2 regions of the Staphylococcus sp. mip270_02 genome follow, and region 2 is predicted to be linked to the other one. Evidence: predicted binding sites of a transcription regulator. Region 2 holds the regulator's gene; the other holds the start of a gene.

Evidence for each region. The regulator LexA, encoded in region 2, represses DNA repair genes until DNA is damaged. The targets are predictions, from matches to a motif close to CGAACATATGTTCG.
Region 1: the regulator LexA is predicted to act here: its motif matches at 5,528-5,541, upstream of uvrB (excinuclease ABC subunit UvrB).

What each region holds. Positions count from the first base shown of each region.
Region 1 is NZ_CM132934.1:2,597,393-2,605,954, reverse strand. Features, by position in the region: gene secA (preprotein translocase subunit SecA) at 1-1,399, shown strand, start outside; one part of gene prfB (peptide chain release factor 2) at 1,612-1,683, shown strand; one part of gene prfB (peptide chain release factor 2) at 1,685-2,728, shown strand; gene ACW5YJ_RS12495 (CHAP domain-containing protein) at 3,201-4,151, shown strand; gene ACW5YJ_RS12490 (YfbR-like 5'-deoxynucleotidase) at 4,492-5,133, shown strand; gene ACW5YJ_RS12485 (CsbA family protein) at 5,139-5,369, shown strand; gene uvrB (excinuclease ABC subunit UvrB) at 5,691-7,673, shown strand; gene uvrA (excinuclease ABC subunit UvrA) at 7,679-8,562, shown strand, end outside.
Region 2 is NZ_CM132934.1:1,962,443-1,971,004, reverse strand. Features, by position in the region: gene rpmG (50S ribosomal protein L33) at 1-128, opposite strand, end outside; gene rpsN (30S ribosomal protein S14) at 279-548, shown strand; gene guaC (GMP reductase) at 739-1,716, shown strand; gene ACW5YJ_RS09280 (CAP domain-containing protein) at 1,737-2,750, shown strand; gene lexA (transcriptional repressor LexA) at 2,946-3,569, opposite strand; gene sosA (DNA damage-induced cell division inhibitor SosA) at 3,715-3,945, shown strand; gene ACW5YJ_RS09265 (DUF896 domain-containing protein) at 4,075-4,323, shown strand; gene tkt (transketolase) at 4,400-6,388, shown strand; gene ACW5YJ_RS09255 (YneF family protein) at 6,597-6,836, shown strand; gene ACW5YJ_RS09250 (hypothetical protein) at 7,475-7,660, shown strand; gene ACW5YJ_RS09245 (CcdC family protein) at 7,907-8,374, shown strand.

The DNA.
Region 1 (8,562 bases), 630 kb from region 2:
TACTGCAAAAACAGAAGAAGAAGAGTTTAGAAATATATACAACATGACTGTAACTCAAATTCCTACGAATAAACCGATACAACGTATAGATAAACCTGATTTGATATATATTAGCCAAAAAGGTAAGTTCGATGCAGTGGTTGCAGATGTAATTGAAAAACATAAGCAAGGTCAGCCTGTACTTTTAGGTACCGTTGCAGTGGAAACCAGTGAATATATTTCTAACTTGTTGAAGAAAAATGGCGTACGTCATGACGTATTAAATGCTAAAAATCACGAACGTGAGGCAGATATTGTTGCCAATGCCGGTCAACGTGGCGCTGTTACGATTGCTACGAATATGGCGGGTCGTGGTACAGATATCAAACTGGGCGAAGGCGTTGAAGAAATAGGCGGACTCGCAGTTATTGGTACGGAAAGACATGAATCTCGTCGTATCGATGACCAATTACGTGGTCGTTCTGGTCGTCAAGGAGACAAAGGTGATAGCCGCTTCTATTTATCGCTTCAAGATGAATTGATGGTACGTTTCGGCTCAGAGCGTTTACAAAATATGATGAATCGTTTAGGTATGGATGACTCTACACCAATTGAGTCTAAAATGGTTTCACGTGCAGTGGAATCTGCACAAAAACGTGTTGAGGGTAATAACTTCGATGCGCGTAAACGTGTTCTTGAATATGATGATGTATTACGTAAGCAACGTGAAATCATTTATAATGAACGTAATAATATTATCGATAGTGATACAAGTGGTGATCTAGTCAATCAAATGCTTCATTCAACATTAGAAAGAAGTGTTCACTATCATGTGAATGAAGAAGCAGACGAACCTGATTATGAACCGTTCATTAATTATGTCGATGATGTATTTTTAAATGAAGGCGACTTAAAAGTTGCAGACATTAAAGGGAAAGATAAAGAAGACATAGTTGAAATTGTTTGGAATAAAGTTGAAGTAGCGTTAAAAGATCAAAAAGAAAAGATTGGTACGCAATTTGACGAATTTGAACGTATGATTCTACTTCGTTCTATTGATACACATTGGACTGACCATATTGACACAATGGATCAACTTAGACAAGGTATACATTTACGTTCTTATGGCCAACAAAATCCGTTGCGTGATTATCAAAATGAAGGTCATCAATTGTTTGATACAATGATGGAAAACATTGAAGAGGACGTAAGTAAATATATTCTTAAATCAGTTGTTTCAGTCGAAGATGATGTAGAAAGAGATAAAGCTACAGACTTTGGTAAAGCTGAGCACGTTTCTGCAGAAGATGGTAAAGAAAAAGTTAAATCATCACCATATGTTAAAGACGAACATATTGGTAGAAATGACCCTTGCCCTTGTGGTAGCGGTAAGAAATATAAAAACTGTCACGGTGCGTAACACATGTGATTATAAATTAAACCGGGAGCATTGATAGCCGTATCATTAACTTCCGGTTTTATTTTTGTTTTATAACATTACAAGTCACATTGAGGAGATTATGGGTAAAGTTGAAATGTTAACCCTGAGTTCTGTAGAATAGTGATATTGGATAAAATAAATAAGTATGTTGTGTAAGTACTTCATTTAAATGATAATAGGAGAGATGCAAAATGGAATTATCAGAAATTAAACGAAATATTGATGCTTATAGAGAAAGATTAGAACAACTTAGGGGGTCTCTTTGACTTAGAAGAAAAAGAGACTAATATTAAAGAATTCGAAGAGATGATGACAGATCCTACTTTTTGGGATGACCAAGATAAAGCGCAAGAGATAATTGATAAGAACAATGCTTTAAAATCAATTGTGAATGCTTATAGATCACTTGAATCAACTCTGGAAGACATGGATACGACAAGAGCATTATTATTAGAAGAAAACGATGACACAATGAAGCAAGAATTGGAGCAAGAAGTTCATACGTTTGAAAGTCGGTTAGACAACTTCGAATTACAATTATTGTTAGATGGTCCATATGATGCGAACGATGCCATTATGGAGTTGCATCCAGGTGCAGGTGGTACTGAGTCACAAGATTGGACTAACATGTTATTGAGAATGTACCAGCGTTACTGTGAGCAAAAAGGCTTTAAGGTAGAAATTGCTGACTATTTACCAGGAGACGAAGCTGGAGTTAAAAGTGTAACGATAATCGTAAAAGGTCATAATGCTTATGGCTATTTGAAAGCTGAAAAGGGAGTGCACCGTCTTGTTCGAATTTCTCCATTTGATTCTTCTGGACGTAGACATACATCATTTGCATCATGTGATGTAATCCCACAATTTAATAATACCGAAATAGAAATTGAAGTTAATCAAGACGATATTACAATTGATACTTTTAGAGCATCGGGTGCAGGTGGACAACATATTAATAAAACAGAATCGGCCATTCGAATCACTCACCATCCAACTGGCATCGTTGTAAATAACCAAAATGAACGTTCTCAAATTAAAAACAGAGAAGCTGCCATGAAGACTTTGAAATCTAAGTTATATCAATTAAAAATTGAAGAACAAGAACAGGAAATGGCAGAAATTAGAGGAGAACAAAAAGACATAGGATGGGGGAGTCAAATTAGATCTTATGTATTCCACCCGTATGCCATGGTCAAAGATCATCGTACTAATGCTGAAACTGGCAAAGTCGATGCGGTAATGGATGGAGATATTAATTCATTTATAGAAGCATATTTACGTAGCCAGATGGACCATAGTGAAAAATAAGTATGAATGATACTAAAATAGATGATGTAAAATAGCAAGCTAAGTTTGATATATATGTGGGGATGAGATAGTAATCAATTTTAAAATGTTGAGCGCTATCGCATCCCTTTATTTTTGAAGTTTTACACTAAATGCAAATAATGGGTAGGTGAATTTCAACGAATAAAGAGGTGGACTATACTTTGGATAGAATATAAATACAAGGTTATATATTTTAAATGATTTTAAAATATTAATCATTGAATGTAAAATGCATTTTTTAATGTTACATAGTCTGTTATTCGCAGAATGATGATCTTTAATTAAATTTAGTTTTATCAAAGGATTGGACGTATTTTAAATGATATAAAAGAGTTCGTTAAAATTGAAAGTTGACTGTTGTATTACAGTATAATAACAAAGACAAATGTCTAAGAGTTATGTGCTATATTATTCTTGATTAAAATTAAGATAGCAAAGGATGAAATATGTAATGAAGAAAGGCTTAACATTTTCTATAACAACGGCAGCAATGTTTTTTGGTATAAATGGTATAGCATCAGCAGACCAAATCCATACAGTGAAGGAAAATGCTAAATTAACAGATATAGCTCAAGCATTTGCAACAACAACTACGGAAATTCAAAATTTAAATCAAATAAATGATAGAGAGTATGTTCAAGCAGGAGAAAGATTAGTACTTCCAGATAATGATATTGTAGAAGTAAAAGTTGGGGATTCAATTCAAAGTATCGCAGATGCATATCAACTGACAGTTGAACAACTTAATCAGTTGAACCCAAATTTAGGAGAAATGATATATCCTGGTCAACTTATCGCAGTTTCTGAAAAAGGTTCAGCACATTTAAACAATCAAATACAACAAATGTTTAACGAGCAAATCGAAGGGCAAAGCAATACCTCAAATGGTAATTACAATGAAGTAATTAATGAACAATCAACGCCAAATCGTACTACAACATCAACAAATGTGACATCTATTGCACCACAAACATGGCCAAATGTTAACGCACATGACGTAGCTGAAAACAATCAACAAATGCATGTTGATAGTAATGTGGAATCTAAAGAACACTATAGACCAGTACAACAAACTTCAAATGGCAATAACTATTACACATGGGGACAGTGTACATATTACGCTTTCGATAGACGTCAACAATTAGGAAAATCTGTTGGTAATTTATGGGGAAATGCGAATAATTGGGCTTCAGCAGCTCGTCAAAATGGCTATCAAGTAAATCACACGCCAGAAGTTGGAGCTATTTTCCAAAGTAACGCTGGCAATTATGGTCATGTAGGTATAGTGGAACGTAAAAATTCAGATGGATCAATTCTTGTGTCAGAAATGAACTGGCAAGGAGTAGGGCAAAAATCTTATAGAACAGTACACAACACAGGACAATACAATTATATTCACTAATTAATACTAGAGTTTTTAGTTTGATTTAGAACAAATATGTTGATATCTTGTTTTATAAGATAATAAGTGAAATTGTAAATTAACTATATTAATTTAATAAAATTAACGTAGAAGAAATGACTAACTAAACTGAAAGCTATGTTCATGGGAGTGGGGCGACGAAATCATTGTAGAATAATATGATTTCGCTGTTCCACTCTCTCGTTATATTAATTAAAGTAGTATGTTTATAATACAAATAAATAATTATTTTTAAGGATATTGGTAAGACATTTTATTTGTTGAGTGATATTATAAAAACAAGTATAATGATTCATTAAATAAACTAGGAGGCGATGTCATGGGAGTACATCAATATTTTAAACGCTTATCTGATTTAGAAAAATTAATTAGATTGCCAGGTAAATTTAAGTATTTCGAGCATAACGTCGCTGCCCACTCATTCAAGGTGACTAAAATTGCTCAATATTTAGGTACAGTTGAAGAGTATCATGGGAATGAAGTGGATTGGAAAAGCTTATATGAAAAGGCATTAAACCATGATTTCGCGGAAATATTCACAGGAGATATTAAAACGCCTGTAAAGTATGCTAGCGGAGAATTAAAGAAATTATTCTCACAAGTAGAAGAGGAAATGGTAGATCATTTTATAAATGAAGAGATTCCAGAACCATATCAAGATATCTATAGAGAAAGATTACAAGAAGGTAAGGACGATTCGTTAGAAGGTCAATTACTTTCAGTAGCTGATAAAATAGATTTATTATATGAAACATTTGGAGAAATTCAAAAACGTAACCCAGAACAACTATTCTTTGAAATATATGAAATGTCGTTAGAGACAATAATGCAATTTGATCACCTTAGCTCAGTTCAAGATTTTATAGAAAATATTATTCCTGAAATGTTGACGGAAAAGTTCATTCCAAAATCTGAATTACGAGAAACAACCATGGCTATTTTAAATAATAGGAACGGGTGAATTGAATGATTTGGTATGCGCTTGCGGCCTTTTTTCCTTGTATATTTGTTGTGTTATTTAGTGTATTAACGAGAAGTAAATGGGTAGGAACAATCCTGACATTAGTTATTATAGGTGCCTCTGTACAAAAAGGATTCTTCCATAGTGAATGGATTATTTTTATAGATGTAGTGTCTATGTTGGCAGGATATCTCATTATTGATCAATTAGAATTGCACAAAAAAGAAGACGATTGAAAAGTAAGTATTGAGCAACCTAATTGCTATAATTTAATAAGCGCTTTATAATTATATGACTTAAGATAATTAAGAACATGGTTATAATGCAAATTTATGCAAACATGGTAGAGTGACTATGTTTGTTTTTTATTTATATAGAACAAGATTAATTAAAACGAACAAATGTTTGCTTTTGTGTTTGTTAATCTGTTAAAATATGTAACGAGTATAAGCACCTTCGGAAAAATATTACGCCAAAAAACAATGTATATAGCCTAATAAAAAGATTTAAAATAGGTTCTAAGCGTTAGAAATGATATAGGAAGTAGGGGTTATAATATGGAACATTATCCGTTTAAACTGCATTCTGATTTTGAGCCTCAAGGCGATCAACCAGAAGCCATTAAAAAAATTGTCAATGGTGTCAATGAAGGAAAAAGACATCAAACGTTACTTGGGGCTACAGGAACCGGTAAAACTTTTACAATGAGTAACGTTATTAAACAAGTGGGTAAACCTACGTTGATTATCGCACATAATAAAACACTAGCAGGACAGTTATATAGCGAATTTAAAGAGTTTTTCCCTGAAAATAGAGTGGAATATTTTGTCAGCTATTATGATTATTATCAACCAGAAGCTTATGTGCCATCGACTGATACTTTTATAGAAAAAGATGCTTCTATTAATGATGAAATAGATCAATTACGACATTCAGCAACTAGCGCATTATTTGAAAGAGATGATGTTATTATCATAGCTAGTGTCAGCTGTATATATGGCTTGGGTAATCCAGAAGAATATCGTGATTTAGTCGTAAGTGTTCGTGTTGGCATGCAAATGGACAGAAGTGAATTACTGAAAAAATTGGTTGACGTGCAATATACAAGAAATGATATTGATTTTAGACGTGGTACGTTTCGCGTTAGAGGTGATGTAGTAGAAATCTTTCCAGCCTCAAGAGAAGAAATGTGCATAAGAGTAGAATTCTTTGGTGATGAAATAGACCGTATTCGTGAAGTTAACTACTTGACAGGAGAAGTATTAAGAGAACGAGATCATTTTGCGATATTCCCAGCCTCACACTTCGTAACGCGTGAAGAAAAAATGAAATTAGCAATCCAAAGAATTGAAAATGAATTAGAAGCACGTTTGACTGAATTACGTTCAGAAAACAAATTGCTAGAAGCACAACGTTTAGAACAACGTACAAACTATGACTTAGAGATGATGCGAGAAATGGGCTTTTGTTCAGGTATAGAAAACTATTCCGTTCATCTAACTTTACGACCAACAGGTTCAACACCTTATACGCTTCTAGATTATTTTGGTGATGATTGGTTAGTGATGATTGATGAATCACATGTTACATTACCGCAAATTAGAGGGATGTATAATGGTGATCGTGCTCGTAAACAAGTATTAGTAGATCATGGTTTCCGTTTGCCAAGCGCTTTAGATAATAGACCACTAAAATTTGAAGAATTTGAAGAAAAGACTAAACAATTAGTTTATGTATCTGCTACACCAGGTTCATTCGAATTAGAACATACAGATGAGATGGTACAACAAATTATCCGACCGACAGGTTTATTGGATCCTAAGATTGAAGTTCGACCAACTGAAAATCAAATTGATGATTTAATTGGAGAAATTCAAGACCGCATTGATCGAAATGAACGAGTACTAGTAACTACTTTAACTAAAAAAATGAGCGAAGATTTAACTACTTATTTGAAAGAAGCGGGAGTAAAAGTAAATTATTTACACTCAGAAATTAAAACACTAGAACGAATTGAGATTATTCGCGACTTGAGAATGGGCACATATGATGTCATAGTCGGAATTAATTTATTAAGAGAGGGTATTGATATACCAGAAGTATCTCTCGTAGTGATATTAGATGCAGATAAAGAAGGGTTCTTGCGTTCACAAAGATCACTTGTTCAAACGATTGGACGTGCTGCACGTAATAGTCGTGGTGAAGTTATTATGTATGGGGATAAGATTACTGATTCTATGCGTTATGCGTTGGACGAAACGGAAAGACGTCGTACAATCCAAGAAGCATATAATGAAAAATATAACATTACCCCTATGACTATTAATAAGAAAATACATGATGTGATTAGTGCTACTGTTGATAACGATGAAACTAATGATCAACAACAAACGGAAGTTCCTAAGAAAATGACGAAAAAAGAGCGCGAAAAGACAATTGCAAATATAGAAAAAGAAATGAAGAAAGCGGCGAAAGATTTAGATTTCGAAAAAGCTACAGAGCTTAGGGATATGTTATTTGAATTAAAAGCAGAAGGGTGACACAAATGAAGCAACCATCCATTGTAGTAAAAGGGGCACGTGCCCATAATTTAAAAGATGTTGATATAGAAATACCTAAAGATAAACTTATAGTTATGACTGGACTTTCAGGTTCAGGTAAATCATCTTTAGCATTTGATACAATATATGCTGAAGGACAGCGTAGATATGTGGAATCATTAAGTGCATATGCGAGACAATTTTTAGGTCAAATGGATAAGCCAGATGTAGACACGATAGAAGGCTTATCTCCAGCTATTTCAATAGATCAAAAAACAACGAGCAAAAATCCAAGATCTACTGTTGCGACTGTAACTGAAATTTACGATTATATTAGATTGCTCTATGCACGTATAGGGAAACCATTTTGCCCTAATCATGGCATTGAAATAGAGTCGCAAACAGTACAACAAATGGTTGATCAAGTCATGAAGTTAGAGGAACGTACTAAGATTCAAATCCTCGCGCCAGTAATTACACATAGAAAAGGCGCCCAAGAGAAGTTAATAGATGATATTAGTAAAAAAGGTTATGTGCGCGTAAGAGTAGATGGTGAAATAACTGATGTAAATGAAGTACCTGCATTAGATAAAAATAAAAACCACACTATCGAAGTAGTCATCGACCGTTTAGTTGTTAAAGAGGGTATTGAATCACGTTTGGCAGACTCTATCGAAACAGCATTGCAACTTTCTGAAGGTAGCCTAATTGTTGATATCATTGATGGCGAAGAATTAAAATTCTCTGAAAATCATGCTTGTCCAATTTGTGGTTTCTCAATTGGAGAGTTAGAACCACGCATGTTTAGTTTTAACAGTCCATTTGGTGCTTGCCCGACCTGTGACGGCTTAGGTCAAAAACTTACAGTTGATTTAGATTTAGTGGTTCC
Region 2 (8,562 bases):
GTATATTTATTTAATCTAGGGCAGAATTTTTTTAATTCAATACGCTCAGGATTATTACGTTTGTTTTTTGTAGAAATATAGTTACGATCGCCACATTCTGTACATGCTAATGTAATATTTACGCGCAAAGTTAACACCTCTTTCTTAACAGGAATGATTACGTTTTAAAATTTTAGCATATAAAGATAATAATTTCAAATACTTTTAAGTTGAAATATAAAGTGAGTATGTTATTATTTAAAACGTAATGATTACGATTTATAAGGAGAGTTAGAATAATGGCAAAGAAATCAAAAATAGCGAAAGAACAAAAAAGAGAACAATTAGTAGAAGCATATTATGAGTTACGTAAAGAATTGAAAGCTAAAGGTGATTATGAGGCTTTAAGAAAATTACCAAGAGATTCATCACCTACAAGATTAACGCGTCGTTGCAAAGTTACTGGGAGACCAAGAGGTGTATATCGTAAATTTGGAATGTCACGTATTGCTTTACGTGAACATGCACATAAAGGGCAAATCCCAGGTGTTAAAAAAGCAAGTTGGTAATTTAAGACTTAAGTCCATTTACATTTAGTTTAAAACAATGTATATTATCTATTGGTAAAGATAAATAAAAAGTTATTGTTCGGGAATTTTGGTAAATATAACTATTATTCTCCATATAATTATTGAATACATCATGAAAATCTTACCATTAAATAAATGTTTTATTAAAAATGTTAGGGGTTTGTTAACAATGAAGATTTTTGATTATGAAGATATCCAACTAATACCGAATAAATGTATTGTAAATAGTCGTTCTGAATGTGACACGACAGTTCAATTTGGTCCAAAAAGTTTTAAATTACCAGTCGTTCCAGCAAATATGCAAACAGTAATGAATGAAGAATTAGCTGAATGGTTTGCTGAAAATGATTATTTTTATATTATGCACAGATTTGATGAAGCGGCACGTATCCCATTTACAAAGAGAATGCATGAAAAAGGTTTGATTGCATCAATTTCTGTAGGTGTTAAAGAACGTGAATTTGATTTTGTAGAGCAATTAGCTAATGAAAAAATAATTCCAGATTATATTACAATTGATATCGCACATGGTCATTCAGATTCTGTAATCAATATGATTAAACATATTAAACAACATATTCCTGAAGTATTTGTAATCGCAGGTAATGTTGGTACTCCAGAGGGCGTACGCGAATTAGAAAACGCTGGCGCAGATGCTACCAAAGTTGGTATCGGACCAGGAAGAGTTTGTATAACTAAGATTAAAACAGGATTTGGTACAGGCGGTTGGCAATTATCAGCATTAAATCACTGTAGTAAAGCGGCAAGAAAACCAATTATTGCTGATGGTGGTATTAGAACGCATGGTGATATTGCTAAATCTATACGCTTTGGTGCATCTATGGTTATGGTTGGATCATTATTTGCTGCGCATGAAGAGTCACCTGGTGAAACAGTGGAATTAGATGGCAAACTATATAAAGAATATTTCGGTAGCGCCTCTGAATTCCAAAAAGGTGAACATAAAAATGTAGAAGGTAAGAAAATGTTTGTTGAACACAAAGGATCATTATCTAATACATTGATTGAAATGCAACAAGATTTGCAAAGTTCAATTTCATATGCGGGTGGCACTGACCTTAAATCATTAAGAAAAGTGGATTATGTAATTGTAAGAAACTCAATTTTTAATGGTGATAGAGACTAATATATTAGTAGGTGTAAAAAATTAGAAAATTATTTTTGTATGTACTTACTTTCTTAGTAGTTATTCTTGTCCTACCAATCAAAGAAACAGAACCAATGATTACAGTACAACAGCAATTAAAGGATAAAGTTGCTGATTGGTCTTCATCAAAAACAACTAATGAAGATGCGTTGAAAGTACCAAGTAAACAAGAATTTGCAGTTAACAATATTCAAATGAATATGACTAAAGACGCTGTAGAAGAAAAGCTAGGGCGTTCCCAACGTGTCTCATCAAATGAATATGGTACAAATTGGCACACGTATTATTCGGATGGTTATAGAGGGTTTGTGATGGTTAGTTATATAGATGATAAAGTAAATGCGCTATATAGTAACCAAAACGTTATATCATCAAAATCAAAAATTAAATATGGCACACCTAAAGACAAGGTAAGGGACCGTTTAGGTAAACCTATTACTGATAAGCAAAAAGGGCATGTGAAATTTGATGTTCAAGATGATGAATTTGATAATTTTCATAAAGACAAAATATACACAACAGCTTTTTATGATAAACATGAGAGCAATAACTTAACAGCACTATTACAAGTTAGTGAAAAAATGGAAAACCGATTACAACAACAATATGGCGCACCATCTGAGGGATTAGCACAAAGCTTTGAATTGCAAAACTTTGATTTAGTTAATTCAGAACGAGTACAGCATGAGTTAGAGCCACTTAAATATTCTACTGGTATTTCTGAGACGGCTAGAAAACACAGTAAAGATATGGCTGAACATAATTATTTTGATCATAATAATTTATCAGGCGATACTCCATTTGATCGTATGGAAGCTGACGGACACAATTTTAATGCAGCAGGTGAAAATTTGGCATATGGTCAAACAAGTAGTATTTATGCTCACCAGGGCTTAATGAATTCATTAGGACACAGAAAGAATATTCTTAAGAAAGAATTTAATACGCTTGGTGTAGGTGTTGACTTTAATAAAAATCGTCAGCCTTATTGGACAGAAAATTATACTGGATAATGTTTAAGGTTTGTTGTTTGAGGGTATCTGTTATCATGTGAGGATGAAAAGTTATGACAACAAACAAAAAAGATAAAACAGAAGATATACTTGAAAAAGTAAAAGATGTTTTAGAGAAAAAAGATGAAAAAAGAGAGGGTGCGCGATGAGCGCATCCTCTTTTTTTGAGAGTGTTAGCATTAGTCGAAATATCAATTACATTTCTCTAAATAATCCAACCACTTTTCCTAATACAGTTACATTATCAAGATAAATTGGTCCCATTGTACTATTTTCCGGTTGCAAACGATAACGAGTTTTTTCTTTATAGAAACGCTTAACAGTCGCTTCATTCTCTTCTGTCATCGCAACGATGATATCTCCGTTCTCTGCAATAGTTTGACTTCTAACGATAACTTTATCTCCATCAAGAATACCAGCTTCAACCATACTGTCACCAACAACATTTAAGATGAATATATCGCTATTATGTGTTGAAGTGAAATGTTCTGGTAATGGGAAGTATTCTTCAACATTTTCAACCGCAGAAATAGGTACGCCCGCAGTTACTTTCCCTATAACAGGAACGTGGATTGTTTCTTCCATATTAATTGATTCACCTAATTGCTCTGACACAATTTCAATGGCACGAGGTTTAGTTGGATCTCTTCTAATATAACCTTTTTCCTCTAATCTAGATAAATGGCCATGGACTGTTGAACTAGAGGCTAATCCAACAGCTTCTCCAATTTCTCTAACACTTGGCGGATACCCTTTGGATTGGACGGTTTGCTTGATATATTCAAAAATTTCATTTTGTCGTTTAGTTAACTCTCTCATAATAGGCACTCCCTAATTTAATTTGACTTAATTATAGCATGATTATAGCATTTTTACAAACGTTTGTTCGTTTGGTTGTTGACATAGAACAGATGTTCTGATAAAGTAACTATACAAACAAATGTTCTAGGAGTGGTTATAAATAATGAAGAACTATAAATCGCAAATAAAGTCTTATATTATAGTGTTAACGGTGACAATGGTACTTTGCGCCTTGTTTATATTAAGTGCACACAATAGTGCGAATTCAGAACAGACGTACGAAATGACTGACCATCAAATGACAAGTCAATCAGTAAATGGCGAACAGAGTAATAATGAAACTAAACTACAAAGCGAACAAACTTCACAGCAAGTGATGGCAGCTGTTCACTAATAGTTTTTTAGTGGCGTGAACTTTAGTGAATGTAAATGTTAATATAATGGTGTTTTTGTGAGCGAAACAATTTAGTTTCGTTCATTTTTTTGTTATATTTTTCTATATCAATAATATCGGAGGTTTATTATGGCTGATAAAGACGGTGTAGATTTACAACGTATAAATGAATTAGCAAAAAAGAAAAAAGAAAAAGGCTTGACTGAAAAAGAAGCTAAAGAACAATCTAAATTGAGAAAAGCTTACTTAGATTCATTTAGAGAAAAATTTAAGCAGCAAATTGAAAGTACAAGAGTCATAGATCCTGAAGGAAACGATGTAACGCCTGATAAAGTGAAAAATATATTAGATTCTAAAAATAAAGAAGATAAAAACTAAATCAATTTTTTGTTAAATAGATACCAAATAAGGTATAATAATATAGAAACTTGCTAGAAGAAAGGAAGTCATTTAGATGAATAAAGAAAAAGATCAATTAGCGGTAGATACGATTAGAGCGCTAAGTATCGATGCAGTTGAACAAGCAAATTCAGGACACCCTGGATTACCAATGGGCGCTGCTCCTATGGCATACACATTATGGACACGTCACTTGAATTTTAATCCCCAATCAAAAGATTTCTTTGACAGAGATCGTTTTGTATTATCAGCTGGACATGGTTCTGCGCTATTATATAGCTTATTACATGTTTCAGGTAGTTTAGAATTAGAAGAATTAAAAGAATTTAGACAATGGGGTTCTAAAACACCAGGACATCCTGAGTTCAAACACACTGATGGTGTAGAAGTTACAACTGGTCCACTTGGACAAGGTTTTGCTATGTCTGTTGGTATGGCTATGGCTGAGAAGCATTTAGCAGGTAAATTTAATAAAGAAGATGCTAAAGTTGTTGACCATTACACATATGTTCTTGCTTCAGATGGTGACTTAATGGAAGGTATTTCTCACGAAGCAGCTTCATTAGCAGGACATAACCAATTAGACAAATTGATTGTTTTATATGATTCAAATGATATCTCATTAGATGGAGATTTAAATAAAGCTTTTTCTGAAGATGTTAAGGGTCGTTTTGAAGCCTATGGTTGGAAACACATTTTAGTTGAAGAAGGTAATGATTTAGACGCAATTGATAAAGCGATTGAAGAAGCTAAATCTCAAAATGTACCAACAATTATTGAAATTAAAACAATTATTGGTTATGGTGCGCCTAATAAACAAGCTTCACATGGTGTTCACGGTGCGCCTCTTGGTGAAGACGAAAGAAAATTAGCGCTTGAAAACTATGGTTTAGATCCTGAAAAACGTTTCAATGTTCCAGAAGAAGTTTATGAAATTTTCCAACAAAGTATGTTGAAACGCGCTAACGAAAAAGAAGAAGTATGGAATAAACTTGTTGAAGAATATAGTAATAAATACCCTGAATTAGCTAAAGAATTTAAATTGGCTATCAGTGGTAAATTACCAGAAAACTATAGAGATGAGTTACCACACTTTGAAGCTGGACATAGTGGTGCTTCACGTGCTGACTCTGGTGAAGTAATTCAAACTTTAAGTAAAACTGTACCTTCATTCTTTGGTGGTTCAGCTGACTTAGCTGGTTCAAATAAATCTAATGTCAAAGATGCAACAGATTTTGATAAAGATACACCAGAAGGTAAAAATATTTGGTTTGGTGTTCGTGAATTTGCAATGGGCGCTGCAGTAAATGGTATGGCTGCACATGGCGGTTTACACCCTTATGGTGCAACTTTCTTCGTGTTCAGTGACTACCTAAAACCAGCATTACGTCTTTCAGCAATCATGGGATTAAATTCAACGTTTATCTTCACACATGATTCAATTGCAGTTGGTGAAGACGGTCCTACACATGAACCGATTGAACAATTAGCTGGTTTACGTGCCATCCCAAACATGAATGTTATTCGTCCAGCGGATGGTAACGAAACTCGTGTAGCTTGGGAAGTAGCATTAGAATCTGAAAATACACCAACATCACTTGTTTTAACTCGTCAAAATCTTACTACTATGGATTTACCAAAAGAAACTGTAGAAGAAGGCGTACGTAAAGGTGCGTATGTAGTATTTGAATCAGACAAAGAGCCAGAATTCTTATTATTAGCTACTGGTTCTGAAGTTAACTTAGCAATTGAAGCGGCTAAAGATTTAGAGGCACAAGGTAAAGGTGTACGTGTTGTTTCTATGCCAAACTGGAATGCGTTCGATCAGCAAACTGATGAATATAAAGAATCAGTAATTCCATCATCAATTACTAAACGTGTAGCAATTGAAATGGCTTCGCCACTTGGTTGGCATAAATATGTAGGCACTGAAGGTAAAGTTATCGGTATCGATGGTTTCGGTGCTAGTGCGCCTGGAGACTTAGTTGTTGAAAAATATGGCTTCACAAAAGAAAATGTATTGAATCAAATTCAAACATTTTAATTTATGTAACTAAGCTTAATTTGTTGGTATGAGAGCCTAGGTTCTCATACCAATTTTTTATTTTTAGAAATAAAAATATACTTATATTTACAAAGTTAATTTTTAATTGGTATAATACATAAGTCGAAACGCTATATTAATTGAGTTGCTCTTGAAAAGGGGCACTAATTTTAGTAAAATTCATTAGGATAGGAAAGTGGGTGAAACAATGGCAACTTGGTTAGCAATATTATTAATCGTGTTAGCACTAATTCTAGGATTAGTCGGTGGATTTTTCCTTGCAAGAAAATATATGATGGATTATCTTAAAAAGAACCCACCAATTAATGAAGAAATGCTACGTATGATGATGATGCAAATGGGTCAAAAACCATCTCAAAAGAAAATTAATCAAATGATGACAATGATGAATAAAAATCAGGAAGACGCTATGAAGAAAAAGAAATAGCGCATAAATAAAGGGCTGACAGCTACTTATATTGAGTAGTTGTTAGCCCTTATTTTTGTCTGTGGTTGACTTATGTGGAGTATGCTTTTGATTTTTACTTATAACAAAAGGCAAGGCTATAACGCATAGGGATAAGTTGCTATATTGCGGTGCATTTAGGTTCGTTGGTTGGTAATAAAATCAATTTCCAAAGTTGGTATATTAGTTTCAATAATCAGTTTAATGATATATATATATATGGATTATCTAATTTATTGTTTCTAAAATGACTTTTTCGATTTTTACTTTTTGATTACACAAGTTTTCGTAAGAAAATAGATAAAAATATCATTACACTGTTTGTAATTTATATATTTACATGGCGTTTGTTTTGAAAATAACCTTTTACTTAAAATTGAGTGAGCTTATATATGAATTTTTAGATTGATTTTGAATAAGTAATATGAATAATATCGGTTAAATTTTCTTGCATAAAGAAGAGTAAATAATAAAATGATGTTTTGATGATTTTTTAATTAAAAGTATTGGTATTAAGTTTATATAATATTATAGCTGTATTAATTTATTGAAATATTCAGAAAATAATTGATTCTAAAATGTGGTTTGTTATAATATATATATAAGGGAGGTATCGATAAGTGAAGGATGCTTATGACATGGAAGATAAAGAAGTACTTGATCGACTAGCAAATATGCATATTAACTTTCCGACCGATGAGGCATTTAAGAAATATCATAATGCGATGCAAATTCATGATATGAATTATCTTAGATACACTTTAAATGATGCATTATCGACATGTAACCAGACACATGCTTTTTAAATAAAAGTACGATAAGATGAGCTTTTAAAAAGGCTTATCTTATCGTATTTTTATTTGTGCTCATCTATGATATTCGATTGAACTGCAATTATTTTCTTAGTAATTTAAAAAATACTAAGATATAATATATGTGCTATTGGTTAATAGTAAATAAAAATAGACGTACAAATACTGATTATTATTTATTTAAATGATATACTAACCAAAGTGAATATCATCTTGTAGAAACTTAAAGTAGGTGTAAGCATGTTGTATTTAATATTTTCCATTGTATTTGCATTTCTAATGGGAATAGGTGTTATAATTGTGCGAATGAAAGCACAACACTTTCCAGTAAATGAAAAGAAAATTATATTACCTCCTTTTTTTATGGCGACAGGGGCACTAATGTACGTTGTTCCATATTTTAGGTTAACAGGTTTTGAAATAGTAGAATGTATTATTCTAGGTGTTTTATTTTCTACAATTCTAATTTGGACATCTAGGTTTGAAACACAAGGTAGTGAAATTTATATGAAACGTTCAAAAGCCTTTCCTATAATTCTTATAACATTACTTTTAGTACGTACAATAATTAAAATTTTTATAAGTAACCAGATAGATCCTGGCGAAATTGCAGGAATGTTTTTCCTACTTGCTTTTTGTATGATTGTACCTTGGCGTTTAGCGATGTTATACAAATATAAAAAGGTGAAAAGAACTTTAATTCAATAAGTTATACACGAGGCTGGGACAAATTAATTGTCTCAGCCTTAATCATTAAATAATGATTGGCTCAGGCAATACTTTTATCCATATCGACTCTAGCTATCTAAATAGGGATAGGTTACGAAATTTTATAAAATAAGATTGCTTCATTTTTAATATACTTAAAGTATAATATAATAAAATAACGAACGAAC